DNA from 4 places in the Clostridium sp. BNL1100 genome. Region 3 is predicted to be linked to each of the others. Evidence: riboswitches for the same ligand, from Rfam matches in the RefSeq annotation. Region 3 holds a riboswitch; each other region holds the start of a gene.

Region 1 (8,141 bases), 830 kb from region 3:
GATGCCCTACTTTTATTATGTCCGCTTTTAAATCCAGACCTTGTTTTAACATTCTCTCCTCTGACGGAATCCCACTGTCCCCTGTAAACAAAACTTTTACATTCTTATAAACTAATTTTAACACTAATGAGCTTTCATTCAAATCCTCTTGGGCAATGCTGTCTATTTTATAAGAGAGCGGGTTTAATACTTCAAATATCGTTTCGTTATCAAGGTTTATTCTATCTCCTTGCTTACATTTGATTACTGAAATATTTTTTTCCTTACAGATACTATTTACTTTCTCCAATCCTCGTCCATCAGTTTCAGGTACAATTACTGTCCCTACAGACAGCTCTCTGAGCACTGCCTCAAGTCCCTCCGTATGGTCAGAGTGTCCGTGGGACGCAATAACAATATCAACTTTTTTCGTACCCCTATCAAGAATATATGGTACCATAACTGACTCACCTATATCAAACTCGGATTTCGAATTTGCTTCACGTCCGCCTCCGTCAATAAGTATTTTTGTACCATGAGCTGTTCTTATAAATGTGCTGTCACCTTGTCCAACATCTAAATAAGTTATTTCAAGTGGCTTAGGTATTAGCGACTTAGCCCCGAATATAATAATTATTAAAATAATAATTGCTCTTTTCAGATGTTTTGTGTATTTTTTAGCCTGAAAATAATTTCTGCCTTTAAATATATAAATTATAAATAAGTAGTAAAATAAAACCATTCCAAATGTTGGGGTAGGTAATTTTAACAATGAAAATGGTATTTTAGAAGTTACTTCTGTAACAAACAATATGAAGGACAGAAATGTGTTATTGATATACCCGATAATAACCGCCAGGTATATATTAAGTAAACCTGCAAAAACCATAATAAAACCTATTATTGTTACAAATTCAACCAAGGGCACAACGAGGATATTAGAAATAATGGAGAATGTTGAAAAATTGTTAAAATAATATAAGGTAACAGGTATAACTCCTAACTGTGCTGCAATTGTTGCTGCAAGAGTATCTGAAATCACGTTGGGGATATATTTGTACTCAGTGAAGGATTTAATTTGCGGATAAAACATGACAAGTGACAGTGTTGCACCGAATGAAAGCTGGAATCCTATATCAAATAGTGTATAGGGATTGATTATTAGTAAAATAAGTGCTGAGGCTGAAATACTTGTATATATATCGGGTTCCCGCATTATGATTCTTCCTGTCAGTATTATTATTCCCATAATAACAGCCCTGACTACCGAAGCTGAAAAACCCGTAACAAATACAAATAATATAAGTATAAAAATAGTAATTATATTTGCTTTTAAACTGCTCAATCTCAACTTTTTGAAAATAAAAGTAAATGGCAGAATTATAAATGCGACATTCATTCCTGAGGCTACCATGATGTGGCTAAGTCCGGCTTTACTGAATGCTGTAAAGGCATTTTCATCCAAGCCGTCCTTATATCCGATGAGCATACCTTCCAGCAGTCCTGCCTGATTTTTATCAAGAGAATAACTGATTATGTCAACAACTTTATTTTTAATCGCATATCCTATTCTATATAAGTAGCCTCCTCCTTTTTGACCGGAAACTTGAATATCTGATGCACCATGTAAATATATCCGTCCTGAAATCCCTATTGATGCCAGATATCTTCTATAATCAAATCCTGCCGGATTAGTTGCAGGCTTTGGCTTTTCAACAACCCCTGTAAAACCGATTTTTGTTCTGTAGCCTATTTTTATGTTAATATTGTTTACATAAACCAGTATCCTGTTTTTAACCTTGACGGTCTTATTTTTATAAACTACAGATTCTGTTTTTAGAACAAAATTTGACTTGCCGTCTTCCGAATTCTGTATTTCACTATCAATAAAACCCTTTACTTCTACAGGAATACCGTAATATTGATTAAAGCTTCCAATATAGCGATATTCTGCATTATAGAAAAGCATTCCGCCTGCTATAAAAAAAGAAAGCAAGATAAAAATTATAGTTTTTAAATTTCCGAGTTTTTTAAGAAGACAGATTATAGCTAACATCATTATAGAAGAAATTATAAGAAAACGATTCAATCCAATGCTGTTTATAAGTAGTATCCCTAAAATAAAGGACACAGCGAAAAGACAGAGCGGTCTTTTGATATTCAAAACAACCTCCATATTAAGTTTATAGTAAACTAGAAATTATGAATTTTCAAAGATAAAAAATGAAAGTTAAGAATTAAAAGTTGACATAGACCACAAAAACGTCTTATAAAAGACGTTTTTGTGGTCTATGATAAGATTTAAATTACTCTTTTTGCACCAATGTAAGTTCCCCGGTATTCAGATAAACTCTGAATAAGCACTTTTCCATTGGAAGTTGATGCATGAATAAATTGGTTGTTACCTAAGTAAATACCTACATGGTCTATAGCACCAGCTGATTTTCTGGAAGATGCATCAAAGAACAACAAGTCTCCAGCCCTTAAAGCTGTCTTAGAAACCCTTGTGCCATTTGAATACATGCTTGATGCTGAGCTGTTGAGGCTAACGCCAAAGTTCTTATATACGTAGCCGACATAGCCAGAGCAATCAAAGCCGCTTGGACTTTTCCCACCATAAACATACCTTACACCAATAAACTTCTTTGCATATGCAATTACCCTGCCAACCAGAGAATCATCCTCTTCGCTGACAAATGTTGCAGCTTCCGTAGAACGGGAAGTTTTTGTTGAATTCGCCGCTGAAGAAACAAATTTCTTTGAAACGTATCCAACCTTTGAACCTACTTTAACCTTGTGCCATTCAGTAAGTGTATCCAGTATTTGTACATCGGTTCCTTCTTTTAGAGAACTAATTACTTTGCTGCTTGTACTGGCACTTTCTCTGAAATTGACACCATTAGCATTAATACTTCCTTTTGTGGTAAGAACCTTTATGTAGTCACTGTTTACCCAACCGGTCTTTCCATCAAAAGAAATCTTGTACCAACCGCTAGACTTATCAAGCACTGAAACTCTCTTATTGGAAAGTTTAGTGATGACACTTGCTGAAGTATTTGGGTCTTTTCTTACATTGACGCCAGTACCCTGAATCTGGGCTGACTGCGAAGCAGCCATTGCAGCAGAGCATACTAACACAAGTGAAAAGGCGAAAATACAACCGACAAGTACCTTGGTAATCTTACCTGTCATTGGCCCCTCCTATAGTAGCGCTTCCGAAGTTAGCTGACGGGCTCGGGCAATAGGACCTCCCTACCATTCATTAAATAATAAAGAATGGATTAACCCCAAATCTTGGTTCCTCCGTACCTCTTTCGAGGATTCAGCTTATTAATTTCGTTATTATTATATTTAATTTATTACAGTTTGTCAAACTTTTAGTAATAAAACAGCAATTTTTTGGTAATATTTTTGTAATATTAATGATTTTTACACTTTCTTCCACATGATCAGAGCATGTTCAGTTATTTTTTGTAAATCATAAAACGTGTCAAATTCATATTCGGTATAACCACACTTTTCCCAGAATTTTATACCGGATGTATTATTTTTGCTTACCGAAAGACAAACAGTATTCACATTGTATGATTGCTTAAAATAACTTTCGAGAATACTAATGACTTTTTTACCATAACCTTTGGATTGGTATGGCAAGTCAATAGCTATTGAATTTAACCAGAGTATATTTTCCTCAACAGACAACGAACCTTTGACCAGACCTATAGACTTGTCGATAATAAAAGAATCCTTTTTTTCAAGAAAAATATCCAAAAAGAATACATTATTCTGAGATATAAACTTAAAAAGCTGACTGGAAAATACATCATAGCTTATAAAACTATAAACACCGGTTGCATATTTAAAGCCGTCTGTATTTTCGTAAATTGAATATATATTTTCAATACTTCCGTAGCTAATATTTTTTAAATGCAAATCATCATTCAATATATCTATCTTTAGCATATTACCATATCCTTACTGAACAAAAAGGTATTGATACAAAGAATTATACCAAATAATTGCAGTATTAAGAACAGCATATATTAGGAAATATTTGACACATAATATAAATAGCTTTATTTTTATTATATAAGCAATATAAACATTTTACAAAAGACAGAGAGGAACTAAAAATGTGTAAGGTATTTAACGAGCAATTATTTGAATGTTCTTTTATAACTCTTAAACTGTTACTGGAAGTGTTTAAAAAAAATCTAATAGATATAACTGATTTTAAGAGCAATACCGAACTTAAAATCAGTTATATCCAAAGTAACCTTAAGCATATAAATCAAATTGAAAGAAGGTCATTTATTGAATGTGTAATTCATGAATGTATTGAAATTAATCGCAGTTGCTAATTAAAACTGTAAAATTGCAAAATTAAGTCATCTAATCTTTTACTGATTCTAAGAATGTCGTGTTTCGCCCATGGTTCATTATCCAACAAATCATAAAGCTGCTGCTTAAGACACTCGACTTCTTTGTTAAGTGTATAAATATTTGTTTGCATTATGTAACCCCACTTCTTTTCTTTGGTAAAATATATACTTATTTTACCATTATTTTGTATTCAAGTAAATACATATCCTAAAATTTGTAAGTCCTTGTTGATTTTTTTGCTAAAAGCAGTTTACTTTTTAATCGTTCAGTAGTATATTAAAATAAAATAGTTTGAAATTCAAATTAAGTGAGGATTAAAGACCATGAACTCAGAAACAGAAAATAGTTTACTTATTGTGGATGAACTATTTAGAAAGCTTTTTGATAAGTACAATAAACTTGAGAGTAAAAAATTTTTTAGTAAAACTCTTGATGATCTTACTGTTATCGAAATTAATACAATAGTTGTTATAGGTCACGGTGAAGAAGATAAGAAGATGTCAGAGATTGCAAATACTTTGGGCGTCACCTTTGGTACTCCTACTGTAACTGTTGACAGGCTTATTAAAAAAGGTTATGTAATAAGAAGGCGTGACAAGGAAGACAGAAGGCAAGTTTTTATTTCTCTTTCTGAAACCGGGAAAGATGTTTTTGAATCTATTATTATTATTAGGAATATACTTGCTGAAAAAATATACGGTATCCTTAGTGAGGACGATAGAAAGGCCCTAATTAATATACTTTCATCACTTAATTCACACTTTGATGATATTTTTTGCTTCAAAAATAAGTAGTTTTTTTTTGTCGAAATACTTTGAATTTCAAATTATTTAAATTTACAATATTCGAGGTGGTGAAGTAAAAATAAAATGAACATCTATCCAGAAAAAAAGGAGGTAAAAATTATGCAAACACTGAAAAAGTACAAGAAATTTGCCGTAGTCATTGCAGTTATTTTAATTCCATTGGTCTACAGTTTTTTCTATCTTGATGCCTTTTGGGATCCATACAGCAAACTTGATAAACTTCCTGTAGCCGTAGTAAATCAAGATAATGGAGCAACTATCGGCGGTGAAAACAGAAATCTGGGAAAAGAAATTACAGACAATCTAAAAACCGATAAAAATCTTAAATGGGTTGTTACATCAGAATCTGATGCAAAGGACGGTGTAGAGAACAGAAGGTATTACGCAATGATTAATATACCTGGTGATTTCTCCAAAGATATTTCTTCGGCAGCCGACAGCGATAAAACTCAAGGTAATTTAACATATACTGTTAATGAGAAAAGAAATTATCTTGCAAGTCAAGTCCTAAGCAGGGTTACATTAGAGTTTAAGGATAAAGTCTCCAAGTCTGTTTCCGAAGAAATCGTCGGAACCCTTTTAGATCAGATAAAAGATCTTCCTAATAGTCTCAAGGAACTTGATAATGGCTTAAAGGAAATAAAAGACGGAGCTGAACTACTCTACGACAGCAATGGTAAAATTGTAAAAGGTCAGAAAAAATTTAATGACGGTGTTAATAAGCTTAACAACGGACTCTCAGAAGCCAATAACGGTTCTACTACTCTGTCAAAAGGTTCAAAACAACTCAGCGACGGTGCAGAACTGTTCTACAAGAGTTTATCAGGCGGTTCCGATAAAATAACCGGTTTGGTTAGCGGTTCCAATGCTTTTATGTCAGGTCTGTCAAATCTGAATTCAGGTTTAAATCAGCTAAATTCAGGCATTGCTATAGCTGCTCCCCAGATATCTCAACTGACTAAAGGTAGCTCTGACTTAAACAGCGGAGTACAGTCTTATACATCAGGTGTTGACAAGTATATTGAATCGGTAAACAAGGTTTCTCAGGCTCAATCTGTTTTAGCAAGCTCTATTCAGAAGTATGTGGCAACCCATCCGGAAGCCTTGACAGACCCGAATTTCAAGGCTGTAATCGCTACTCTGGAGGCCTCAAATTCTGTTCCTGAACAGCTCAAAGCTGGCGGAGAACAATTATCTTCTTCTGGAAAACAACTTGCTGAGGGTTCAGGTAAAGTTGCAGGCGGAGTTTCCCAGTTGGCTATACAATTGGGTTCTGTAACGGAAGGTATAAATAAACTTACTGCAGGATCAAACAAATTGAATAAATCATATCCAATGATTAACAAAGGTATCCTTGATACTGCTTCTAGTATCAAAACTGCCTCTGATAAATCCAAGGAGCTTGCTTCAGGTGCTTCATCAGTTAATGAAGGAGTCGCAAAACTTTCAAGCGGTGTTTCTGCACTTGCAGCTGGTAGCGAGGAATTGTTAAAGAATTCTGGTGTTATCCTTGACGGTGAAACAAAGATTCAGGATGGTTTAGGCAAACTTAAGGATGGAGTAACAGCAGCCAGCAGTGGTGTATCCTCTTCCCTTCTAAAGGCTGACGGTAAATTAAACGGTACAGACGGCTTAAAGGAATATGCAGCAGACCCTGTTAAAATTACAGAAAAGAAGGTTTACGGTATTCCTGACTATGGTACAGCCTTTACACCTTATTTTGTATCTCTGTCCCTTTGGGTTGGTGCATTGCTGATGTTCTTTGCAATTTATCTGGATGAGGAAGTAAGATTCCGCAGGTTTTCTTCCGAATCTAAAGGCTATATGAGATTTTTTGCATATACTTTCATAGGCATTGCCCAAGCTCTTGTCTTAGACATTGTTATTTTAAAAGGTTTGCACTTGGAAGTTGCTAATATGGGACTTTTTGTACTGACAAGTATCATAATTTCATTGTCATTTACATCTATAATGAGATTTTTACTTGTACAATTAAGGGATGTGGGCAAGTTCATTGCAATTCTGCTTTTGATATTACAGCTTACTTCCTGCGGAGGAACCTTCCCGATGGAACTTGTTCCACGCTTCTTCAATGTGCTTAATCCGTTTATGCCAATGACATATTCAGTTAATGCATTGAGAGAAGTAATTTCAGGTATTAATGATGGATTCCTGGCACAGAACCTGATTGTTTTAGTTGCTATAATGGCAGGTTTCCTTATATTGAACCTTATAGTATCAAAGCTGAGGTTTGGAAGCATTTCTTCTGATTCTGATGATTTTGTTAAAATATCCGAAGAAGTTTCAGCTTAAATAAAATAAATTTATAATAATTTACAAAATCCGTAAACTGACATAGTTTTTGAACTGTGTCAGTTTTTTATTGGAAGCATATCTTTGCTGTTTTTCTAGCAAAATATTATTAAAGGTATTCACATTATTTTATAGCCATAATTTGGCAGACGGAGGTATAAGCTATGAGAAACAGGAAAATAGACGATGACTCGCTTTTAACCGTTTTTGAGCGAATTATAAATAGTATTCCAATAAGATTTCAAAGTAACACCAGGGAGAATTCATATGATGACAGTAAAATGTCTGAGGATGATATCGAAAAATTCCGATAAACTGTTAATTTTAAGACTATGGCCGTATATACCATAGTCTTTTTCTCTTTTTTATTAAATTATATTCACACCTGTCTTGACAAATATGTATTCTATTTTATATTCTTTTGTTATAAGAAAATAATATTCATTTTAGAGATAATTCGTTTAATTTTATATGAGGTGATTATATGTCATGGAAAATTGAAACCAAATGCCTTCAGGAAGGCTACAAACCAGAAAACGGTCAACCACGTGTACTTCCTATTTACCAGAGTACAACCTACAAATATGACTCTACCGAGCATGTTGCCAAGCTTTTTGACTTATCTGTTCCCGGGCACATGTATTCCAGAATCAGCAATCC
Region 2 (8,141 bases), 1.1 Mb from region 3:
CCGGAAATTATGTTACACTAACTAATATAAAAAATGAAGAACTTGAGAGAATTATTCATTATAGAATGTCACCTATAAATGTTTCTGTTCATACGACTAACCCTGATTTAAGAAAATTCATGCTTGGAAACAGGTTTGCCGGTGATGTTATGGATAAAATAAGAATGTTAACAGATAACGGTATTGAAGTTAACTGTCAGATTGTTTTATGTAGGGATATCAATGACCACCACGAATTGGATAAAACTATTGATGATTTGTGTCAGCTTTATCCTTCTATAAACAGTGTTTCAATTGTACCGGTGGGTATAAGCAGACATAGGGAAAACCTGTTTGAATTAAAGCCATTTGATATGGAAAGCAGTGCGAATGTTATAAATCAGGTACATAAATGGCAGAATAAACTATTGCAAGAGAGAGGCTCCAGAGTTATATATCTGTCCGACGAGTTTTATATTAATGCAGGTATAGATATTCCAAAATACAAGGAATATGAGGGCTTTCCGCAGATTGAAAACGGTGTTGGAATGGTGGCATTGCTCAGGCAAGAAGTGAAGGAAGCCCTTAAAAATAAGAAAAAGCATATAATGTCTACCCAACGAAAGGTAAGTCTGGTAACAGGTAGACTTGTATATAAAAATATATTACAATTGGTAGATGAAATAAAAAATGTATATAGTGGTTTGGAAGTCAATGTTTATGATATAGAAAATGATTTTTTTGGCCCTTATGTAACTGTTACGGGATTGCTTACGGGGCAGGATATTGTAAAGCAGCTGAAAGGCCGTGATCTAGGGCAGGAATTGTTAATAAGCAGGAATATGCTGCGAGCCGGAGAACATGTCTTCCTCGACGATTATACTGTTGAACGTATTGAAGTTGAGCTTGACATCCCCATCCGAATAGTGGATAGCTCGGGTAGTGATTTTGTAAATGCATTGATTGGAAATTAGATATTTTATATAAATATAATAAAGTTAGTTGTTAATTTTACGTGGAGGTGTAGTATTTGGGTAAACCTGTTGTAGCAGTTGTTGGCAGACCGAATGTTGGTAAGTCTACTTTTTTTAATTATCTGGCAGGCAGCAGAATTTCTATTGTTGAAGATACTCCTGGTGTAACAAGAGATAGGATATACACTGAGATAGAGTGGAGAAACACAAAGTTTACATTAATAGATACGGGAGGAATTGAGCCTTATTCCGAGGATATCATTATGCAGCAAATGAAGCGTCAGGCTGAAATTGCCATTGAAACGGCAGACGTTATTATTTTTATGGTTGATGCAAAGGATGGTATGACAGCTACCGACAAGGAAGTTGCAACCATGCTGAGAAAATCCCAGAAGCCTGTTGTGTTATGTGTAAACAAGGTTGACAGGGTCGGTGACCCGCCTCCTGATGTATATGAATTTTATAACCTGGGTATGGGCGATATGCAGATAATTTCATCTGTACATGGCCTTGGTATGGGTGATCTTCTTGATGCAGTTTTTGAGCATTTTCCCGAAGATATGGATGCTGAAGAGGATGAGGATGTTATAAAGGTAGCCGTTGTCGGAAAGCCTAATGCAGGAAAATCTTCATTAATAAATTCAATTCTCGGTGAAAACAGGGTTATTGTAAGTAATATTCCGGGTACTACCAGAGACGCTATCGATACTCATGTGGAAAAGGATGGACAGAAGTACACTTTTATTGATACAGCCGGAATAAGAAAAAGAAGTAAAATTAACGAAACCATTGAAAAATACAGTACAATCAGGTCTTGGACTGCCATTGAACGTGCAGATGTATGCCTTATTATGATTGATGCCGAAGACGGTGTAACAGAGCAGGATACAAAGATTGCGGGTTATGCACATCAGCAGGGAAAAGCCTCAATTATAGTTATTAATAAATGGGATTTAATTGAAAAGCAGACAGGTACACTAGAGGAATACAGGAAAGTAGTACATGAGAAATTGGGATTTATGACCTATGCACCGGTTCTCTTTATATCTGCTAAAACCGGACAAAGGGTCAATAAAATTTATGAGCTTATCAAATTTGTTGCCGATCAGGCAGCCTTCCGTATTTCTACAGGAATGTTGAACGATCTTATAAACGAAGCAGTTGCTATGGTTCAGCCTCCTTCAGATAAGGGTAAAAGACTGAAAATATACTATATGACTCAGGCGGGCATAAAGCCACCGTCATTTGTTGTATTTGTTAATGATTTGGAATTGTTCCATTATTCCTATGAGCGTTATTTGGAAAATCAGCTGAGGAAAAATTTCGGCTTTGAAGGAACTCCCATAAGATTTATCCATAGGCAGCGTGAAAAGGAAGATTAGTCTAAGCAATTGTAGAGAGATTAGGGATTTATTTCTTTAAATGATTTTTAGCCGATTAGGCTTATGGAGGGAAAGATGGGTCTTTTTTCAATAAAGATTTTATTGGTTATGATAATCGGATATCTTCTTGGAAGCTTGAATACTTCCATTGTTGTGGGGAGAATTTACGGAACTGATATACGTAAGCATGGCAGCGGCAATGCCGGAATGACAAATACATTGAGGACACTTGGAAAAACCGCAGCGGTTCTTGTAATATTCGGAGATATTCTTAAAGGAGTTTTATCATATATTATTGGTAACTTGATTATTACTTCCATACCTGATTCAATTACTTTGTGTAATATTTCAGGGATAGGAGGTATGGTTGGCGGTATCGCTGCTATAGCAGGGCATAACTGGCCGGTATACTTCGAGTTTAAAGGCGGAAAGGGTATTCTCACTTCATTTTCAGTGGTAATGATGATGGATTGGAAACTTGGCCTGATTCTTCTGGGTGTATTTGTTATAATAGTAGTTATTACCAGATATGTATCACTGGGATCAATATTAGCATGCGTAGCTTTTCCAATAGGGGCTGCCATAAAAGGGAACAGTCCGATTTTTATTATATTTGCGACGATACTGTCAATATTGGCAATCGCCCGTCATAATGGGAATATTAAGAGACTTTTGAATGGAACAGAATCAAAAATCGGTGAAAAGAAAAAAGCTTAATGTATATATAACTTTATTGGTATAGGGAGGCAAACATGAATAGAAATATAGCAATTGTTGGTGCGGGAAGCATGGGTACGGCAATGGCGGTATTGTTATCAAAGAACGGTAACAAGGTTAGATTGTGGTCACCCATGGTAGAAGAAATAGAAATGTTAAAGAAAAACAGAGAGCATATTACAAGACTGCCCGGTGTTAAAGTAGCTGAAAGCGTTGAATTTACAAACGATATTTCGGAGGCTTGCAAAGAAGCGGAGGTAGTTGTGCTGGCTGTTCCTTCACAAACTACAAGACAGAACTGCAAAACCCTTGCAAGCATTATTTCCAAGAATACTATTGTAGTTACCTGTTCAAAGGGAATTGAAAATGAAACCTGTAAATTGCTTTCAGAAATAATGAAAGAGGAGCTGCCTGATAACAACGTAGCAGTGCTATCTGGGCCAAGCCATGCAGAAGAAATAGGACGGGACATACCTACTACTGTGGTAGCTGCTTGCGAAAAAATAGAAGTTGCTGAGTTCCTTCAGGATTTATTTATGACTCCAAATTTCAGAGTTTATACAAATACTGATGTAGTTGGTGTTGAACTGGGAGGAGCTCTTAAAAATATTATTGCCTTATGTGCAGGAATTTCAGATGGTCTGGGGTATGGTGACAACACAAAGGCCGCTCTTATGACAAGAGGAATTGCAGAAATATCCAGACTTGGTGTAGCCATGGGAGGACATGCGGATACTTTTTCAGGACTCACGGGAGTAGGAGACCTGATAGTTACATGTACAAGTATGCATAGCAGAAACAGAAGAGCAGGTATTTTAATTGGTCAGGGAAAGAGCGTTCAGCAGGCATTGGATGAAGTAAATATGGTTGTTGAAGGCGTAGCAACTACAAAGCCTGCCTATGATCTCGCAAAAAAACTTGGTGTTTCAATGCCTATAACTGAAGAAGCATATAAAATACTTTTTGAAGGTAAAGACCCAAGAAGTGCTGTAGGAGCATTAATGACCAGAGATAAAAAAACCGAAATGTAAATGTTGATGAAAGGGCTGCCACCGGGTGAATTATTTTCATTGGACGGCAGCCCTTTTTAGATAAAAAAAAGCTGCTCAAAAGAGCAGCCCCAAAAATTATACTATAACTCGTCTTGCTTTCATAAAATTGTTTGCATAATACCCGGAAGTTAAATCAGAAATTATAACTTTACGGGTAGAACTTCCTGATGCCGCATGGATAAATTGTCCGCCGCCAATGTATATCCCTACATGACTGATACTGTTGTGACCTCCGTCAGTGTCAAAGAAAACCAAATCACCGGCACTCAAGTCTTGACTTGAAACACGGCTACCCTGGTTTGCCTGACTGGAAGCTACCCTCTCTAATGAAATATCAAAGTGCTTAAAGACATACTGTACAAATCCTGAGCAGTCAAAGCCTTTAGGAGTTGTACCTCCATAAACATACTCTGTACCCAATAGAGTCTTGGAAAATTTCACTATCAGCTCTGATAAGTCAGTAGAATTTTCAGACTGCCTGTCCGATGTATCTTCATCGGAATCTTTGGAAAGGGCAACGTATTGACTGAACGCCCAGCCCGTTTCACCATCTGATGTTTTTACTTTTAACCAATCACCTGAGCTTTCAAGAATACTAAGCTTGTCCCCGCGGGTCATACTTCCAATGACCTTTGAGGTTGTTCCGGGTTCACTTCGGAGATTTAGAACAGATGCGGAAACTGTTCCAGTCTGAATTTCATCGGCAAAAGATGAAAATGCAAACAATCCCAGGCACAACACAATGGTTGCTGCACCGGAAATCATTTTCTTTAGTTGCAACATTTTAGCCTCCTATTTATGGCTTCCGAAGTTAGCTGTCGGGTTCGGGTAATAGGATCGCCCTACGAAAAAGACAAAGATGATTTATTAAATGATTAATATATGTACACTTACTAATTATCTTTTTCAGATTAGCCCCAAAATTGGTTCCTCCGTACCTCATTTAAAGAGGATTCAGCCTTTTATAAAAAAATTATATCGTGGAATGTTTGTTAATGTCAATTCCCGTCTTATCAAAATAGGCTGCCGGGTTTTATATCAGTCCTCTCAATGTTTTCAGTATATAAACACAGTTTTCAATAAATTTATTTTTTTGTAATAATAACTGTTTTCGGACATATATTTAATATTGAAAAAGACAATATACATAGTCCGTAACGAGACGTGTAACAATATAGGGGAGGGTTCTAAGGGTGGATAAATTCAACATATACCAGCAAATAGCTGAAAGAACTCAAGGGGATATTTACATAGGAATTGTGGGACCTGTCAGGACGGGAAAATCAACTTTTATTAAAAGGTTCATGGATTTGTTGGTTATCCCTAATATAGAGAACACATATCAAAAAGAGAGGGCAATAGATGAACTTCCGCAAAGTGCATCCGGAAGAACTATAATGACCACTGAACCTAAATTTATCCCCAACGAAGCAGTAGAAGTTGTTATTGATGAAAACGTGCAACTTAAAGTAAGAATGATTGACTGTGTGGGCTACATGGTCAAAGGTGCAATGGGACATTTGGAGAATAATGCCCCGAGAATGGTTTCAACACCGTGGTATGATCATCAGATACCTTTTGAGGAAGCAGCTGAGCTTGGGACAAAGAAAGTAATCAATGAACATTCAACCATCGGTATTGTAATCACAACAGACGGCTCAATTTCAGATATCCCAAGAGAGGATTATGTTGAAGCTGAAAGAAGGGTAATAACAGAACTGAAGGCTATAAATAAACCTTTTGTAGTGATTATTAATTCAACAAATCCAAGAGATTCAGAAACATTGAAATTGCGTGACGAGATGGAGCAAAAGTACGGTGTAACCGTAATAGCAATGGATTGTCTCCAAATGAGAATTGATGATGTTGATACCGTTATGGAAAAGGTTCTACATGAGTTTCCAATCTGTGAAATAGGTATTAATATACCAAAATGGGTTGAAGCTTTGGATGATTCTCATTGGTTAAAAGCAGACATTATAAATTCAATAAGAGATACCTTTAAAGCAGCCACGAAAATACGTGCAATAAAGGATGCTCTACCTTCTTTTGAACAATATGAATTTGTTAAGAGGGCAGTTATTGATAAGGTAAGCCTTGGGGAAGGTACTGTTTTAATCGATTTGTCGGCTGCTGACGGACTTTTGTATAGAATTTTAAGCGAAGAGTCTGGAATGGAAATAGAGGGTGAGCATAAACTCATAAGCCTTATAAAAGACCTTGCAAGGGTAAAAAAGGAATATGATAGGGTAGAATATGCCTTGCATGAAGTTAAGGTTAAGGGCTATGGAATGGTCTCGCCTCAGATGGAAGAACTCACTCTGGAGGAACCGGAGATTATCAAGCAGGGTAACAAGTTTGGGGTGAAACTTAGAGCAAGTGCTCCTTCAATACATATTGTTAGGTACAAACAGAAGTGTATGTGTAACAAGAGGAGGTGCCGGAACAACAAAACCGCATGAATTTAAATTCAATGTTCAAATACTAATAGGGGTTTCATAAATTTAAATCCTGCAAAGAAAATCTTTGCAGGCTACAATTTTGTGTGCCGATGAATGCAGCTTGACTTTATTAATTTATTTATTAAATAAAGAAGTCATCATAGCTGGATCAAAAATGTAACATTTAGTACTCAAATATAATATTATGCAATATATCCCCTTTTTCTTAATATGATATATCACGTTTACTGTTCAATTGGAAACATATTAATATAAAGAAAATAATATCGACAAAGAAAGAAAAATAGGATATAATGGTGTAAAATGTAAGTGGCGGTGATTGAGTGCTAGAGGATATAACAAAGAAAATCACTAATGAGATTGTTTCAAATATCCCGGGAATCTCAGAAGAAAAAGCTGAACAAATTGATTACGGATTGTATATGGCTTTCGCAGATGGTTTGAAATTACTTACAGTGTTAATTGCAGCGTTACTCCTGGGACAATTTAAATATGCCATAGTTGCTGTGATAGTGTTTTCATTAAATAAATCCTATTTAGGAGGAGTACATGCAAAAACACAAATCGGATGTGTAATCACTCACTTTACGTTTATATTTGGTACTGTATATCTGGCACAGATTCTTAATATAAAATTCTTAAATATAGTTTTATTTACTATATCAGGAATTTTGACATTTCTATACGCACCTGCTGATCTGGTGTCAAAACCAATTGTTACTGAAAAAAGAAAAAGGGATTTAAGGATAAAATGTAGTATTCTATTAGTAATATGCTTTGTTATTACACTAATAGTTCCTAATATTTACTCAAATATCATTTCAGTAATTACACTAATATCTACGGTTAATATTACACCAATAGTGTATAGATTAACAAAAAATAAGAGGGGTGGGATAATTACATGAAGGGTAAAATTAAATTACTGGTACTAACTGTTCTATCTCTAATTGGAGTATTTGCAGCTACTGCTTCTGCAGGTGCATGCTGGTTTTGGTCTTATTATCAAAAAGAATGTCCAAAATCATTACTCAAGTAAGCAAAAAGAGGCTGTTAAGCCTCTTTTGCCATTCTTAGAACTTGTGAGAATATCATTCTTTTTTCATCAAATATAGTAGAACTTGAAATATTTTTATATGAAGCAATTATTTTATTTGCAATGACTAACCCGTTTCCACGATCTGTACCCTTTGATGAGTTTTTTGTGTTAGGTGTTTTAGTACATTCATTTTCTATTCTGATTGTAAGGCTTTCATCTGTACTTAAAATTTTCATATCAAGCTTAAGTTTTCCGTTATTTAAAACCTCTTCCAGTGCATTGTCAAGATAAATAGCTATTACCTCACATAAATCAGAAATTTTAATATTGGGAATAGAATCAACTTCGCCGATGGTATCCAAGTCAAAATTAATTCCATGGCTATTAGCATAGTTTACTTTAGATGATATTAATCCGAATAGTCCGGCATTCTTAATATTGTAAATAGCAGTATTTCCTATACTTTGACTTGTCCCTATTATTTCTTTTAGATATGAAGCAGCCGCATCATACTTGTTCATTTGGTGCATAGCGTA
Region 3 (8,141 bases):
TTGCACTATAACATTCTTTTGTGATTTGTTTTTCAAGACATTTGCTAAGAGATTTACATACTTTATCCGGACTTTGTCCCGGTTGACTTTGCTGTTCGCCAACATTGCCTTCCGCTTTGATTTTAACGTTAACTTCTATAGAATTATTACTTGAAGCTTTAACTTCAATTTTGGAAGAACCCTTCATTAATTCAATTCCGATTATTTCTTTAGGATTATCAGGACTTTCAATTTCTACAATTCCTGACTTAGCACGGCCTGTTATAAACATATACCCACGGGTTTCATACTTGTCAAGCCAACCGACCATTTTATCCTTTTGAAAAACAGCCAAACCTTCAGTAGAGGTTAAGTTTTCAGTTTTTTCTATAGTACCAATAGATAGCTCGCGGCCTTCCGTTGCCAATTCTCTTGCCATGTCCAGCAACCGTATTTCTTTAGTAAATCCTCGAGATTTAGAATTCTTTATGGTATCTCTTATATAACCGCCGGGAATTTTTGAAAGCCCATACTCCTGTTCTACTATTTCCTTTGCGGTTGTACCCTTTGCAACGATAATAAGTGACTTAAACTGGGTTTCATGGTCTCTTAGAATGAAATCTACATAGTTTTTAATTCCTGATTTAGCAAGCTCCTCACTAAAAACTATAACTTGTGAGGAACTGTAAAATATCTTTTTATTTATTTTGGCTAATAAGCTTCTTAATGCTGCAAAAATAGTACTTTCTGTATTGCTTACAGTTACAAAGCTTTTTTCACCGCCACCTCCGCCTCCGGAAACTCCTGCACCGGAGCTGTTGACATCTACAGGTTTGATAATCTGTGCTGTTACCATTATTTTACCATCATCAGTCTGATCAATTCCCATAGCTGTAAGAATAGACAATTCGCTTAGATCCCTATTGTTCCAGCAACCTGTTGTTAAAGTCATAATCATACTGATACATAGCAATAACAAAATTATTTTTTTAATCATTTTTTACTCCCCCTTGGAGCAAAAGTTTTCCCGGTTGTACGTTTTCGGTTCTGGTTTTGAGTTAATGAACGGGGGCGGTTAAACATGGACCATACAGGTGTTACTATAAAGGAATCTTTCAGGCTTTCTCCACGGAAAGGTGCAAATGGGGAGAGTAAAGGCACAAAAAATGATTTCTTTCCGCACAGATAAATAGTAAACATATACGTAACAAAGCCTATTCCCAATAACCCAAGAATATTGGCTGCGATTAATATAACAATCCTTAAAATTGCTCCTACTTTCATAAGAGGAGGTACAATAAAACTGCAAATTCCTGCTAAAGCAGCAATAATAACCAATGGGGCAGAAGCTATACCTGCACTTACTGCGGCATCTCCAAGTACAATGGCTCCTACAATGCTAACTGCCTGACCTATAGCCCTTGGCATACGAAGACCGGCTTCACGAAGAATTTCAAAAGTAATTACCATAATTAAAGCTTCTACAAAAGACGAAAATGGGATTCCTTCTCTGGTCGCTGCCATTGTCAGCATAAGCTTAAAAGGTATTATGGTTTGGTGAAAGCTTGTAACCGCAACGTATAAGCCCGGCAAGTATACTGATATAAAAAAAGACATTAATCTTAGTAACCTCATAAAGGTCGCAAAATAAAATTCTCCGAAGTAGTCCTCCTGAGCTTGAAAGCTCTCAATCATCAGGAATGGAACAGTCAGTACCGTGGGTGTTCCGTCTGCCAGAATAGCAACTCTTCCTTCAAGAAGTTTAGCTGCAACCTTATCAGGTTTTTCACTGTTTCCTACCATAGGGAAAAAAGGCATTTTGCCATCTTGTATAAACTGCTCCATATATCCGGTAGCAAGGATTGCATCTATATTTATCCTATTAAGACGGTTTTTTACTTCTTCAACAACTTCAGGTGCTGCAATACCTTGTATATAGCAAATTGCTACATCAGTATTTGTTTGCTTGCCTAACACAAGGCTTTCAACTTTAAATTTAGTATTTTTGATTCTTCTCCTAAGCAGAATTAAATTTGTCTTGAGACTTTCTGAAAAGCCTTCTCTTGAGCCTTTAATACTTATCTCAGTGTCTGGTTCTCCGACAGCCCTTTTTTCAGGAGCTTTTAATCCTATTTTAAAGGCCTTGTCCTGTCCGTCAATGAACAAAACAACATCCCCTGTGAGAATACCGCTCAAACAATCTTTAAAGGAATAGAGCTCTTTAACATCACTTACACTTAATATACTCTCACTTAAAAGTGTAAAAACCGATGAATAGCTTTTTTCACCTGAATAATTTATAATAGGTTCAATAATATTCTCAGCAAGTATTGCCTTGTCAAAAAAACCTTCTATAGAAGCAATGATAATCCTTGTATTAAGCTTTCCCAAATGCACTTCACGCAGATTAAAGTCACTGCACAGGGAAAATTCCTGATTCAGCAGTCCTCTGACTTTGTCGATAGATTTAGGAATTTGAGTATTGCTGTTATTTTCACTATCTTCAGGTACTTCGGTACCCGCACGTTTTGGTTTTTTAGGCTCTCTGGATTTAAAAAAACTAAACATTATATCACCCAAAGTCATTGTCCCCAAATAAAACATTGTTATTCTATATGTATAAATACTGCTAATTTGGAAAATAATCCATAACAGGTTAATTTATTTAATAAGGAGTTCACATATATGACCGAAAAAGACAAACAAAAGTCTGCAGATATTTGGATGTTCAAGGTATTAACTATAGCTTTGGTATTGACAAGTACTTTACTTGCTTTTTTCTGTATCAGGGTAAACAATGTAGTAGATCAGTACAAAGAAAAATATAATAATGAATGTGTTCAATCCATGCTTATTATGAAATCAAATCAATCATTAACAACAAATACAAATAATTATAAATCTCAAAGTGATGAACTCAGTAAGCTTAACAACGACCTTAAGAAACAAAATGAAGAGATAAAAAAACAGCTTGAAGATTTAAAAAAACAAAATAAGCAATTGGAATCTACAAAGAAAGAACTAGCCGATGATAACCTTCAGCTTCAGAGATCACTTAAAAAGGCAGCAGCGGTGGGTGTAAAACCTCAATCATACAAGATATACAGTGGTGACAATCTCGAAAATAACAGTAAAAGAAAGTATCTTGGGAAATTTCTTGGTACGGCATATACCCCATGTGCTGAGGAATGTGGCAATAACAAGGGGATAACCAGCTCAGGTCAGCCAATAGTACCCGGTGTATCCATAGCAATTGATAACACACATTGGCCTTATGGAACAATATTCTATATTAAAGGATTAGGATATACAATCGCTATGGACACAGGAAGTGCAATAAAAGGTAAAAACAGATTTGATTTCGCAGTATTAGATAAAAAGTTCGCATATGAGCTTGGACAACAATATTATGACGTGTACCTAGTAAAGATAGGAAACGGTAAGATTAGTGAATCTATTATAACCAAACCGGCCTAAATGAAAGAATGTTAATAAAAACCAGGAAATATTGACTTATTTATAGAATTGGTATATACTAACAGTAGATTTAAGTCTAAAAATTAATAATTTATCGCTGAATTATAGCAGTTTGATTGCTATAAGCGGGGGAACCATTTAATGGGGTGAATCCTGGGTTATCAGGTAGGGTTAGTCTCTTACAACCCGAATCCGGCAGCTAACTTCGTAAGCGTTGGGGAGAAAGTGAATTTTTACATTTTGTAATTTTCTAACCAATGCTACAGTTTATCTGTAGCATTTTTAAGTTTATCCTTATTCATTTTCTTCAAATTTAATTATTCAATTTTAAATCTTACTTTATAATTTGAAAGGGAGGGAACTTATTTGATGAAAGTTTGTATATCAGGGTTGGGCCGCACCGGAAAGGAAATCGCAAGGACAATATTATTACAAAATGAAATTCAGCTTGTTTCTGCTATATGCAGTCCGAGCAGTAAATCTTTAAATAAGGATTTGGGAGAAATACTTGGAATGAATAAAACAGGAATTACGGTTACCGGATCTGATAAACTGGAGGAAGTAATATTCAGAAATAAACCGGACGTTGTTATTGATTTTTCAAATCCAAAATCAGCATTAAAAAATGCTTTAATTTTCTCAAAATACAGGATAAACATTGTAGTAGGAACCACAGGCTTCTCGGATTATCAGCTTAAAAAGCTTTACGTAATTTGCAGAAAGTTCAAAAACGGCATTGTTTATGCACCAAACATAACTATGGGTGTAAATGTTCTGATGCTGCTGTCAAATCTTACGGCAAGCTTGCTAAGTAATTACGATTTTCAGATCACAGAGTTGCATCATAAAAACAAATTGGATTCACCATCCGGAACGGCGAAAAAAATAGCTGGCGAAATACAGAGTGGTCTTTTAAACAAAGGAGTTGTAGTTTCAAATAAGGACATACCTATAAATTCTGTAAGGGCCGGAGGTGTAATAGGTAAGCATGAAGTAATGATTGTAGGTCAGGACGACAAAATAGAAATCAGTCATGAGTCTTTTTCAAGAAAAGCCTTTGCACAGGGAGCTGTAAGTGCAGCGAAATTTATTCATAAAAAATCTGGGTACTTCGAAATGAAGGATGTCCTTGATTTGGAAAAAGTATTAAAAACTTATATTGAAAATAATAACAGGTGGTCGTCTAAGCGCCACAACAAATATAATGCCAGACCGGCTTCAAATTAAAAAAACAAGGGGCTGTTGCACAATGAATAAATTTATTCACTGTGCAACAGTCCCCTTTTTGTCCCTAAAATAGTAAAATGCGGGTCCCGTAGGGCCCGCAAGTGTTGTATAATTTAATTTGTGAAAAAACTTATGCAACATAAAAATTATACCGAATTTAACGGATACTATCAATTAGTTTTGCCTTTAAATTTGGAGATGTTAATACCTGAAGATGATTCTGTCAGACTGTTAAGCCAAATATTGGAGGGATTGAATTACACAAAGTTGTATAAGGCTTACTCTTCTACTGGAAGAAAACCGGCAGTTGACCCAAAGACCATGTTTAAGGTAATAACATATGCAAACTCAAATAACATATACTCAAGTAGAAAAATTGAAACTGCATGTAAAAGAGATATTAATTTCATGTGGTTGCTCCAAGGGGAATCAAAGCCAGATCACTCAACTATAGCCAGATTCCGTAAGGATTATCTTCCAGAGGCAATAGAAGACCTATTCTATCAAATGGTACAGCACCTGCATTCTATCGGAGAAGTTAAATTCGAAAACCTTTTTGTGGATGGTACTAAAATTGAGGCAAATGCAAACCGCTATACCTTTGTATGGAAGAAAGTAGTCAATAAAAACGAAGCAAAGATGTTTGAGAAAATAAAAGCTTGCTTAGAGGATATAAACCAGTCATATTTGACTAACTTTTCAGTATCAAAAGATAGCATATTGGCGGATTTAGAGCAAGTTCTTGAATATTTAAAGGACAAGCAAAAAGAAGATAACATAGAATTTGTTCATGGAATCGGAAAACGTAAAACTCAATTACAAAGATTCACAGAGCAGTTCAAGGAATTTAAAGAACGTCAGGAAAAATACAATGCCCATAACCAGCTGTTCGAGGGGAGAAACAGTTATTCCAAAACGGATACTGATGCAACATTCATGCATATGAAAGATGACCACATGCGTAATACTCAGCTAAAACCTGCCTACAATGTTCAGATTGGAGTTGAAAGCGAGTATGTTACTGGCATTGGAATTTTTCAGGATAGGAATGACATTGCTACACTAATCCCATTTCTAAAAAGTATGGAATCAAACTTAGGTAGATGTTATGAAAACGTAATTGCAGACTCTGGCTATGAGAGCGAAGAAAACTATCTGTATTTGGAAGAAAAGCATCAGAAAAGCTATATAAAACCTCAAACATACGAGATATGGAAGAAGAAAAGCTTCAAGAAAGATATCAGCAAGCGTGAAAATATGCAGTATGATGAAGAGAAAGATGAGTATACGTGCCATAATGGAAAACAATTAAAAATGTCAGGAACAACTCATAGAAAATCAGCAACAGGATATCGTTCCGAGATTAGCATATATGAATGTGAAGATTGCAGTAATTGCCCCTATAAGTCTAAGTGTACAAAAGCCCAAGGAAATCGCAAAATGCAGGTATCTAAGACATTTGTAAAAAAGAGACAAAAATCTTATGAAAACATCTTGACGGAGAAAGGCATTCTTCTAAGGGTAAATCGTTCCATCCAAGTTGAAGGAGCCTTTGGAGTTCTAAAAAGTGATTACAATTTCAGCCGTTTTTTAACACGAGGGAAAAACAGTGTTAAAACCGAATTTATCCTGCTGTGTTTTGGCTATAACATAAACAAATTACACTCCAAAATTCAAAATGACCGATGTGGAAAAGAACTTCATGAAGTAAAAGCCTGCTAAAATTCCAACGAAATCTAATAGGCCTATTAAAGTGCGCTCAAATTCCACAAAATAGGGAATTAACTACAGAGTAATCAACAATTTAACAACAAAAAATATTGGAGCAAAAGAAGGGAGCACCGCTGACTACTTTTTAAGTAGTTTTGCGACACTCCCTTGTTTTTTTAGCTCTAAACATAAATTTTAGAAGATTTTTTATTATCAAAATGAGTTCAATAATTCCAAGAATAGCTACGATTGTAACCAAATCTCTGTTTTCGGTAACAATGTCTTTGATTTTTGTTCTGTAATCCTCAGGTGCTGATACAGTCTTATCCGAGTATAAATTAACTTCTATTACAGTATTATCATTAAGTGTGTATTTTAAAACACCTGCAATAGTTTCGGCATTAACCGGGAGTTTCAACTTTTCATTCGGTATAAAGCTTATATTTTTAATAAAACTGTCTCCTACCGGATAGGTGTAATAAACATCAATTTTACTTGCCAGATCAATCTTAACATTATCTACTTCTATACTTCTTTGAGGGATATTTTTGGGAACCAGCACTCCCGTATAAAACTTGGAAAATCCGTAATCAAAAAGTTTTGCAGTCTCGGAAAAAGCACTTTCTTTACTGGTGTTGAATACCACAGCAATAAGACGTTTATCATTTTGAGAAGCAGTAGTAACAGCGGAAAAGCTCTGGGGGTTTGTATTTGTACCTAATTTTCCGCCATCAACGCCTTTATAACTCCAAAAAAGGGTATTTTGGTTTGTTAAAATGGAAGAATTATTTCCATTGAGCCAGCCAAAACCTCTAGCACCAAATATCACATTAAAAGTATTGTTTGATATTGCTACTTTTATAAGTAAGGCAATGTCATTGGCAGAAGTATATTGAGCCTTCTCATAAAGGCCTGTTGGATTTACAAAATATGTATCTTTTAAAGACAGCTCTTTAGCTTTCGTATTCATATATCTAACAAATTTTTTGATATCACCGTCACCTACATATTCGGCAAGTGCCACAGCTGCATCATTCCCCTGTGAAAGCATTACGGCATAAAGTAAATCCTCAACAGTATACTGATTTCCCACCACAAGATTAAGCCCATTAAAGCTGGCGGCATTTTTACTGATTGTAACCTTAGCATTTAAATCTGTTTTCTCGATGGTAACAAGAGCAGTCATAAGTTTACACATAACTGAAGGTGATAAATGCTTATAAGCATTTTTTTCAAAAAGAACTTGTCCCCTTACGGTATCCATTAGGACTACAGAGCTAGAAGTAAGACTTTCAGCCGGCGTCCATGCAAAAACCGGGAAACTATTTAATATTAAAATTAATGCCACTATAACTGAAATTATTTTTTTGCTCATCAACTTTACCTGCCGAAAGTAATTATTTCATTTCTTAATATAATGATAGAACATAGAGGCTCAATTAACAAGGCAAAAATCAATAATTAAGGTTAAAAATAGGTTACAAATTTTACAATAATTAATAAAGATATTCAACAAATGAAAACAATGCATATAAGTAACCTTAAAATAAAATAATACATTTAAACCTAAGCATAATTTATAAAAAAGGAGCTTAAAATTGGGAATTGTAAAGAGACTAAGGAAATACATTATATATGACAAAAAAAGTATAAAACATGACTTTGAATTGAACGAAATAAAGTCGGTAAATTGTGACAGGGCAAAAAACGCTGCTTCTATGGATACATTTGATAGCGAAGAGTTTAAG
Region 4 (8,141 bases), 320 kb from region 3:
TGGTGTGGATTGTTTGTTCCATTCCGTTTTCAGACGGTTAATCCAACAGGTTTTAATGCCTACATTCTTTGCTCCTATTACATCAGAAGGACTGTCTCCGATATGCAATATTTCATCTCTGTCAATACACGTTTCTAAAAGCACCTTTTTAAAAAATCTGTTTTTTTTATCCTGCTTATATGCTTTTAGATCCTCAGATATAAATTTCTTGTCAAATTCTATTTTAGATAATAATGGGTCAATCATAATATGATCTGCATCACTTGATATCCATAACTCACAAGAATGATTCCACTGGTTTAAAAATGCCGTTGCATCAGTGAAGAAACACGATTTTGAGTGTTCTTCCATCAGTATGTCAGCTGCTTCTTCAGCTATAAAATTGTAGTTGTTATTATGTTTTATAAGTGAAAATATATCTGTAAAAATTGTTCTCAAGTTTATAAATTCATTTGTCTCATAAACCTTTCCCATTGCTTTACTTAAAAAAATGTAATATTCCTGTATATATTTTTTTATTGAATCCGGATGATATTGTTCCCCTAATATTGCCCTCCAGATATTTTCAGCTCTTTTATCCACATTGATTAGTGTTTGAAACATATCAATGCTAATAGCAGATATTCTCATTTATATTAAATTCCCCTTTTAACGGATATTGTCCAAACTTTCTGACTGATTCAAGCAACGCATAAATATTTTCTTCCGGCGTATCGATTGGCATACCGCATCCTAGACCCAGAACAAATCCTTTCGGATTATCTGAAGCTTTTTGTATGCATCTCTTCGCTTCATTAAAAACATCAACAGGACGTCCTGACAACATAACTTTAGTAGGACTTATATTACCATATAATGCAACCTTAGAGCCTATTTCATTTTTAGCAGTTTCCATATCCACCTTTTCATCAAGACTGATTATCCCTGCTCCCGTGTCTGCAATCTGTCCCAGCAATTTCGTAGTGTTCCCGCAGATGTGCATTAATGGAGTTTCTTTTGTCAAATTTACAACACTTTGCACTAGTTCTTTTAGAAACGGAAATTCAAATTCTTGAAAAAAGGAATCACCTATAAGAGATGCAACAGGGTCTGAAATACTAAATTCAACCCCTAGTTTTGAGGCTTCATTTATATATTCAACAGTACTTTTTAGTGAAAATTCAATCATTTCCTTTGCAAACTCCGGATTTTCATATAAATCAATCATCAAATTCTCTAATCCCCGTATATTGGATGCAGTTGTCAACGGACCGGGAATTTCAGATACAATAGGAAGTTCATTTCCCAAACATTCCAAAAGTTCCTCAAGTGCTTCCAATATGATATTTAATCTTCCGCTTTTTCGAGGATCGGGAATCTCCAACTTTTTATAATCATTGTAATCATTAATGATATTTTCAGATATGTAAGGTGTGTCATGTTTAGGATAAATTACTTTACAGCCTACTGCTTCGGCTATACCGTTTACTATTGGTCCGGTACCGGCAGACTGTATTTCATAAACTTTTCGAGCCTGAATTTGGGATTTTACAATTTGTTTGGAAGATAAATATAAATCTGAAACACTGTCTCCCACCAATTTATATATATAATCTCCAGGACAAAGACCGCAAGGTATTCTGTCAACAGCCTGCTGATGTTTAAATGCGTACATTCTTTCCCTTGGTGTCATTTGATCCACACACACTACTCATTCCTCCCGTATCAAATAAATCCTTCAACAAAAAGCAATGAACATCAGCCGATATTCTAATTTCTACATAATTAGATTAACTTTTTATAAATATTTTGTAATTATTACCCTAATTATACTTTAATTGGTTGTTAATGTCAATCTGTGTCCCTATCCGCTATACAGTAAACAAAAAGCCGCAAAAAACATCAAAAGATGAATTTTGCGGCTATGAATTATTTATATTTACATGATTTCTAAATTACTCTTTTTGCTCCAATATAAGTACCCCTGTATTCTGACAGCTTTTGTACGCGGACTTTGCCGTTTGATGAAGATGCATGAATAAAGGTATTACCACCAATATAAATTCCTGCGTGGTCTATTTGTCCTGATGCTTTTCTACTTGAAGCATCAAAAAATAATATATCTCCTGCCTTTAGCTGGGCCTTTGCTACCTTAACTCCGTTGGAATACATACCCTGTGCCGACCTGTTAAGATTGACATCAAACTTTTTGTATACGTAGCCTACAAAACCTGAACAATCAAAACCGGTTTGTGGATTCGTTCCACCATAAACATATCTGACCCCTTCAAACTCACGGGCATACGCAATTAGTTTACTGTTTACAGAGCCATCGTCCTCAACGGCTGAGAATGCAACTACATTTACCGATCTGGACGTTTTTGTACTGGCAGATGAAATATTCACAAATTTAGATGATACATAGCCCACCTTTGAACCTATTTTAACCTTGTTCCAACCCTTTACAACATCAAGAATCTGTACGGAAGTACTTTTTTTAAGCGAGCTTATAACCTTGCTTGAAGTTCCGGCACTTTTCCTGAAATTGACGCCATTTGCATTTATTGCTCCTTTTACAGACTGCAATTTAACATAATTGCCGTTCACCCAGCCGGTTTTCTTGTTATACGAAACCTTGTACCAGCCTTTGGAGTGGTCAGTTACAGTTACTTTTGCATTTGTCAATTTGGTAACAATTGAAGAAGATGTTGTCGATGCCTTTCTCATTTTAACATTTGTACCTGTAACTTTTGCCGGCATTGTTGCAGCCATTACAGCCGTAGATGCAAATGCAAAAATCAGGGCAATAATACATCCTGCAAGTGCCTTGGTAATCTTTTGTTTCATTGTTCCTCCTATAGTGTGCTTCCGAAGTTAGCTGCCGGGTTCGGGTAATAGGATCACCCTACCATATAAAATGGATTAACCCCCTTTTTCTTGGTTCCTCCGTACTTCGTACTTGTGACGAAGATTCAGCAAATTTTTTTGACTGCTTCTATATAAAACTAGATTTCCTCACCACCTCCTTTAATTAAGTCAAAAAATACAAGCAGTCAATATATAATTCGAATTATATATAATACTTTGCGGGGTCAAAGCCCTGGTAATATATGCTTATTGTTTTTTACCCGTATTCCACTCCTGTTTCTGCCACTCCTCAACAGTATCAAACTTACGGGTATCCATTGGCTCATAACCTTTCAGGCTTAATGAATTCGTTACTACGGATACAGAGCTGAAGGCCATTGCTCCACCTGCAATCATTGGATTGAGTAATCCCAGCGCTGCAAATGGTATTCCTATGATATTGTAGAAGAATGCCCAGAATAGATTTTGTTTTATTTTGGTCATTGTTTTTCTTGATAGTCTTATGGCAGCTGGAATGGTTCTTAAATCACCCCTCATAAGGGTAATATCTGCTGCTTCAATGGCAACATCCGTACCTGTGCCTATTGCCATACCGATGTCTGCGGTAGCTAAAGCCGGAGCATCGTTTATTCCATCACCAACCATTGCAACTATTTTGCCTTGTGCTTTTAGCTTTTCTACTTCCTCTGCCTTGTTTTCAGGAAGTACCTCCGCCAGTACATTAGTTATTCCTACCAGCTTTGCAATAGCATTAGCAGTCCTTTTATTGTCACCTGTAATCATATATACGTCAATGCCGATATTTTTCAATTCTTCAATTGCTTCCTTTGAATTTTCCTTCAAGGTATCGGCTACTGCAACAAGAGCAGTAAGTTTGTTGTCTATAGACATCAGCATTGCTGTTTTACCTTCATCCTCAAGTCTTGCAATGTCAGCTTCAACATTCCCCATATCAATACCCTGTTCACTCATAAGCTTTCTGGTACCCATATATATTGTTTTACCGTCTATAACAGACATTACGCCTCTTCCCGGTATTGCTTCAAATTTGTCGGGATCATTTATTTTACTAAGTTCTTTTTTACCATGCTCATAAATTGCTACTCCCAAAGGATGCTCTGAACTTTTTTCAGTAATTGCCGCAAGCCTTAATATTTCTTTTTCAGTATAGGAAGTGTCTATAACAACTATATCGGTAACTTCGGGCTCACCTTTTGTAATTGTTCCTGTTTTATCAAGAACTACAGCGTTTAGCTTATAAGCCATTTCCAGATGTTCTCCACCTTTAATAAGTATGCCGTTTTCAGCACCCTTTCCGGTACCTACCATTATTGCGGTAGGAGTTGCCAACCCAAGGGAACATGGACACGCTATAACCAAAACTGCTACCGCACTTACTATTGCCTTCGTTACATCACCGGTTACCAGCAACCATATTACAAAGGTTAATAACGCAATTGCCACAACCACAGGAACAAATATACCTGAAACCTTGTCAGCAATCTTCTGAATTGGAGCCTTTGAGCCCTGGGCATCTTCAACCATCTTGATTATTTGTGACAATGCAGTATCCTTGCCTACCTTTGTAGCTTCGAAACGGAAGGTTCCGAATTTGTTTATGGTTGCTCCGATTACAACATCGCCTGCTTTCTTCTCAACCGGAAGGCTTTCTCCTGTGAGCATTGATTCATCTATGGATGAATTACCTTCCAATATTTTACCATCAACAGGAATTTTTTCTCCAGGTCTTACAATTACGACATCACCGGGCAGAACATCTTCTATAGGTATGTCTTCTTCAGTACCGTTCCTGAGTACTCTGGCCGTCTTAGCCTGCAAACCCATAAGCTTCTTTATTGCTTCAGAAGTTTTGCCCTTTGCAACCGCTTCAAGGTATTTGCCCAATAAAATAAGTGTAATAATAACTGCTGCAGCTTCAAAGTAGAGGTCTTTCATCATGCCTTTATGAACTTCCTCAAAAAAAACATTGTAAAGACTGAAAAAATATGCAGCAGATGTACCCATGGCTATTAATACATCCATGTTGGCACTTTTTGATTTCAATGCGTAATATGCATGTTTATAAAATCTGAAACCAATTATAAACTGTACCGGAGTTGCTATTATCAGCTGGAAATACTGATTATGAAGTAATGAAAGCAAAGGGCTGTCCAGATTCAGCATTCCCAGTATCATTGCAAGTACAAGAGGAGTACTTAGTACTGCCGATACAATCAGAGAAAGCTTCAAGGATTTTATTTCCTTCTCCCTTTGCTCTTTCTCAGTATCCGTGTTTACCTCCTCGGCCTTCTCCGCTCCATAGCCTAAGCCTTCAACTATTTTTATTATGTCTGAAACTTTTACCGTAGACGGGTCGTATTCAATATTTGCCTTTTCTGTGGCAAGATTAACGGCTGCCTTAACAATTCCTTCGGTCTTACTAAGCTTTTTTTCAATTTTTGCAGAGCATGCCGCACAGGACATACCGGAAAGCTTCAATTCAATTTTGTTTCCGGATTTTGCGCTTTCCTTTATAACGCCATAACCCAGCTTTTCGATTATTTCCTGAAATTTCGCTGAATCGGTCATACTGTCATCGTATTCAACAGTTGCTTTTTCTACCGCAAAATTAACATTTGCATTCTTTACTCCCTCAAGCTTATTCAGACCCTTTTCAATCCTTGCTGCACAAGCTGCACAGCTCATACCTGTGATTTTAAGGGATTCTTTCCTATCCATTTTATCTGCTCCTTTTTTGTTGTAATAGTGTATACATTAGCCGCAGCACCCTCCTGCTGACGCTCCCGCAGATGGTGTATAGCTGTTTACTTCATCCTTTATTTCTTCAATATTAATTGTATTTATATTATCTACCACCTTTACATAGCCGTGTAACATACCCATTCCGCATTGGAAGGTAAAGTCAAGAGTCGGCGACAATTCAGGTGTTTCCTTTTCACTTTTCAAATCCATCTGTGCCTGATACTCCGGAAATACAATTATGCTGTTGCATATGTTTAATTGGTCTGTATCAAACTTTATTTTAGCAGGTATTCCCTTTTGCAAAACAACAACCGCAGGTGAATACCCGTAATCGTTTACTGTTACAGTTACCTCCTGTTTATCTCCGTTTACCTTTGAAATGGCTACCTCGTCAGTAGGAATCTTGCCATTTGCAAATTTAGTAGCCTTCGAGGCTGCTCCACAACACCCTCCTGAACCGGAAACAGTACCCTGAGAATCGGTGTCGGAAGTTGAATCTTCAGCACTTACAGCAGACAGATCACCGACAACCTTTATATTGCTACTAATCATTCCCATCCAGCAGCTGTAAACAAATTTTCCTTCACTGTCCGGGGTAAATTCAATAACATTTTCTCCGGCCTTCAATGGCAGATTCTCAATATTGTATTCAGGTATGTTTATTCTGTTGTTACAGCCGTTTATATCACTTTGATCAGCTGTAATTGTCCATTTTACAGGAATACCTTTTTGAACCGTTATAGGACTGTACCTTCCGGAATCAAGCTTTGTGGTAACTACCTGAACATTTCCCTCTATTTTTGCAACTCCTCCTTCAGAAGATGATGCACCAAGGACTATGCTTGTATTAAATCCCGAAAGTGAAAGCCCTCTGTTTAACATTATAATACCAAGAATCAATACCAGTACAGCACTTACCTTCATCATTTTGTGTGTAAATTTGCTGCTGAGAAATGAGCTGACAGCACCAAACCCAAACATCAGGGGAACCGTTCCAAGGCTGAATAGAAACATTGATAAGGCTCCTGCCATGGCACTTCCCGTGCCCAGTGCATATAGCTGCATTGCCTGCAAAGGTCCGCAGGGCATAAGTCCATTCAGCATTCCAACCAACAAAGGCCCACGGCTTCCGCTGTTTTCATGTACTTTTTTGGCAAAAATCTTGGGCATTCTGGGATTCAATTTTCGAAGTGCAGGAAAAATATTCAACATATTTATACCCATTATAACCATAAAAATACCCGATAGAATTGCAACTACACCCTTAGCAGTACCTGAAAAACTTACAACTGAGCCTATTCCTCCTACAATCCCACCTACGATGGTATAGGAAATTACACGTCCTATGTTGTATAACACGCTTGGTTTTAGTTTGTCAAATTTTGAATCCCCGGCTGAAGCTTTGTATCGGACGCATACCGATAGATTTATCCCTCCGCACATGGCCACACAATGAAGTGATGTCAGCAGCCCTATAAAAAACAGAATTCCGTACCCCATTGACTGGTTTACATCAGGTACAAAATTAAACCCAATCGTATTTTTTATAATTACGTAAAGGGCGAGTATAATTACTGCTATTCCCGCAACCTGCCCGGCTCCCGGCCACTCCGACTTTTTATCGGGAATATTTGAAGTCTGTATGTTATTTGACATATCTTTTGGCTTATTTTTTACCGTATAATCCAGTCTTTCAATTGTTTCTATTATTTTATTCAGCTTAACGGCATCTTCATTATAGGTTACGTAAACATTTGAACTGCTGTAAATTGCCTTAACATTTATAATTCCGTCCAGTTTTTTAACTGCATTTTCTATTCTCGTTTCGCAACCCGTACAAGTCATGCCTTCTATTTGAAGAATTATATTCATCAGATTTTCCTCCTTCATTTCACAATCTGCTTATTTAGCTTTTAGTAGCTTATCATTTCTATGTGAAGATTTTATGGAGGAAATCAAGTTGGTTTTTATAATATTTTTAAATAGATTTACAGACTATATATTATAGAATTAAATTTTGCAGCTGACGGGGGTAGTTTTATGAAAAAAAGACTGTTAATGTGTTTATTTACTGTATTTATGCTGATTTCATTGTCCTTTAACTGTTTCCATGCAGAAGCATCACTCTTTTCCGGTCAATTAAAAGATTCCTGTAAGGAAAAGCCTTTTACTATGGTATGGCTTTCCGACTCTCAGTACTATGCCAAAAGCTATCCTCAAATTTATGATTGTCTTGGGGATTGGTTTGTCAAAAAGTACAAGCATAACTCTTTTGGATATTTGATTGTATCAGGCGATATTGTGGACAATGCAAGCTGTTTAAACCAATGGGAGGTTTCAAGCCGAAACTTTAAAAAACTTGATGATGCAAATGTGCCTTATGGTGTTCTGGCTGGTAATCATGACGTTATGATGAATGGACTTAATTATAGCATATTTAAAAGTTATTTTGGTGCTTCCCGATATATAGATAAGCCTTGGTACGGAGGCAGCATGGATGATAACCGTAACCACTACGACCTAATATCTTT

What was found. A riboswitch is a leader RNA that binds a small molecule or an ion and turns the genes downstream of it on or off. The one in region 3 is predicted to bind cyclic di-AMP.
Region 1: linked by a shared signal. The riboswitch ahead of CLO1100_RS11110 (NlpC/P60 family protein) and the one ahead of dapB (4-hydroxy-tetrahydrodipicolinate reductase) in region 3 are both predicted to bind cyclic di-AMP.
Region 2: linked by a shared signal. The riboswitch ahead of CLO1100_RS12225 (SH3 domain-containing C40 family peptidase) and the one ahead of dapB (4-hydroxy-tetrahydrodipicolinate reductase) in region 3 are both predicted to bind cyclic di-AMP.
Region 4: linked by a shared signal. The riboswitch ahead of CLO1100_RS08850 (C40 family peptidase) and the one ahead of dapB (4-hydroxy-tetrahydrodipicolinate reductase) in region 3 are both predicted to bind cyclic di-AMP.

The regions. Positions count from the first base shown of each region.
Region 1 covers NC_016791.1:2,626,886-2,635,026, forward strand. The annotation lists gene CLO1100_RS11105 (DNA internalization-related competence protein ComEC/Rec2) at 1-2,143, opposite strand, end outside; gene CLO1100_RS11110 (NlpC/P60 family protein) at 2,281-3,171, opposite strand; cyclic di-AMP (ydaO/yuaA leader) riboswitch at 3,176-3,317, opposite strand; gene CLO1100_RS11115 (N-acetyltransferase) at 3,409-3,942, opposite strand; gene CLO1100_RS11120 (hypothetical protein) at 4,113-4,340, shown strand; gene CLO1100_RS21245 (aspartyl-phosphate phosphatase Spo0E family protein) at 4,337-4,492, opposite strand; gene CLO1100_RS11130 (MarR family winged helix-turn-helix transcriptional regulator) at 4,686-5,156, shown strand; gene CLO1100_RS11135 (YhgE/Pip domain-containing protein) at 5,268-7,481, shown strand; gene CLO1100_RS20825 (hypothetical protein) at 7,646-7,795, shown strand; gene CLO1100_RS11140 (O-acetylhomoserine aminocarboxypropyltransferase/cysteine synthase family protein) at 7,966-8,141, shown strand, end outside.
Region 2 covers NC_016791.1:2,867,894-2,876,034, reverse strand. The annotation lists gene CLO1100_RS12245 (DUF512 domain-containing protein) at 1-953, shown strand, start outside; gene der (ribosome biogenesis GTPase Der) at 1,010-2,335, shown strand; gene plsY (glycerol-3-phosphate 1-O-acyltransferase PlsY) at 2,411-3,052, shown strand; gene CLO1100_RS12230 (NAD(P)H-dependent glycerol-3-phosphate dehydrogenase) at 3,088-4,083, shown strand; gene CLO1100_RS12225 (SH3 domain-containing C40 family peptidase) at 4,180-4,887, opposite strand; cyclic di-AMP (ydaO/yuaA leader) riboswitch at 4,889-5,074, opposite strand; gene spoIVA (stage IV sporulation protein A) at 5,298-6,566, shown strand; gene CLO1100_RS12215 (accessory gene regulator B family protein) at 6,890-7,474, shown strand; gene CLO1100_RS20280 (cyclic lactone autoinducer peptide) at 7,471-7,605, shown strand; gene CLO1100_RS12210 (GHKL domain-containing protein) at 7,620-8,141, opposite strand, start outside.
Region 3 covers NC_016791.1:1,799,918-1,808,058, forward strand. The annotation lists gene CLO1100_RS07430 (Ger(x)C family spore germination protein) at 1-976, opposite strand, end outside; gene CLO1100_RS07435 (spore germination protein) at 973-2,559, opposite strand; gene CLO1100_RS07440 (3D domain-containing protein) at 2,665-3,456, shown strand; cyclic di-AMP (ydaO/yuaA leader) riboswitch at 3,542-3,685, shown strand; gene dapB (4-hydroxy-tetrahydrodipicolinate reductase) at 3,826-4,683, shown strand; gene CLO1100_RS07450 (IS1182 family transposase) at 4,816-6,405, shown strand; gene CLO1100_RS07455 (D-alanyl-D-alanine carboxypeptidase family protein) at 6,539-7,768, opposite strand; gene CLO1100_RS07460 (spore germination protein) at 7,992-8,141, shown strand, end outside.
Region 4 covers NC_016791.1:2,122,061-2,130,201, reverse strand. The annotation lists gene CLO1100_RS08860 (HAD family hydrolase) at 1-630, opposite strand, end outside; gene CLO1100_RS08855 (uroporphyrinogen decarboxylase family protein) at 611-1,687, opposite strand; gene CLO1100_RS08850 (C40 family peptidase) at 1,930-2,826, opposite strand; cyclic di-AMP (ydaO/yuaA leader) riboswitch at 2,827-2,967, opposite strand; gene CLO1100_RS08845 (heavy metal translocating P-type ATPase) at 3,094-5,586, opposite strand; gene CLO1100_RS08840 (sulfite exporter TauE/SafE family protein) at 5,623-7,482, opposite strand; gene CLO1100_RS08835 (metallophosphoesterase) at 7,651-8,141, shown strand, end outside.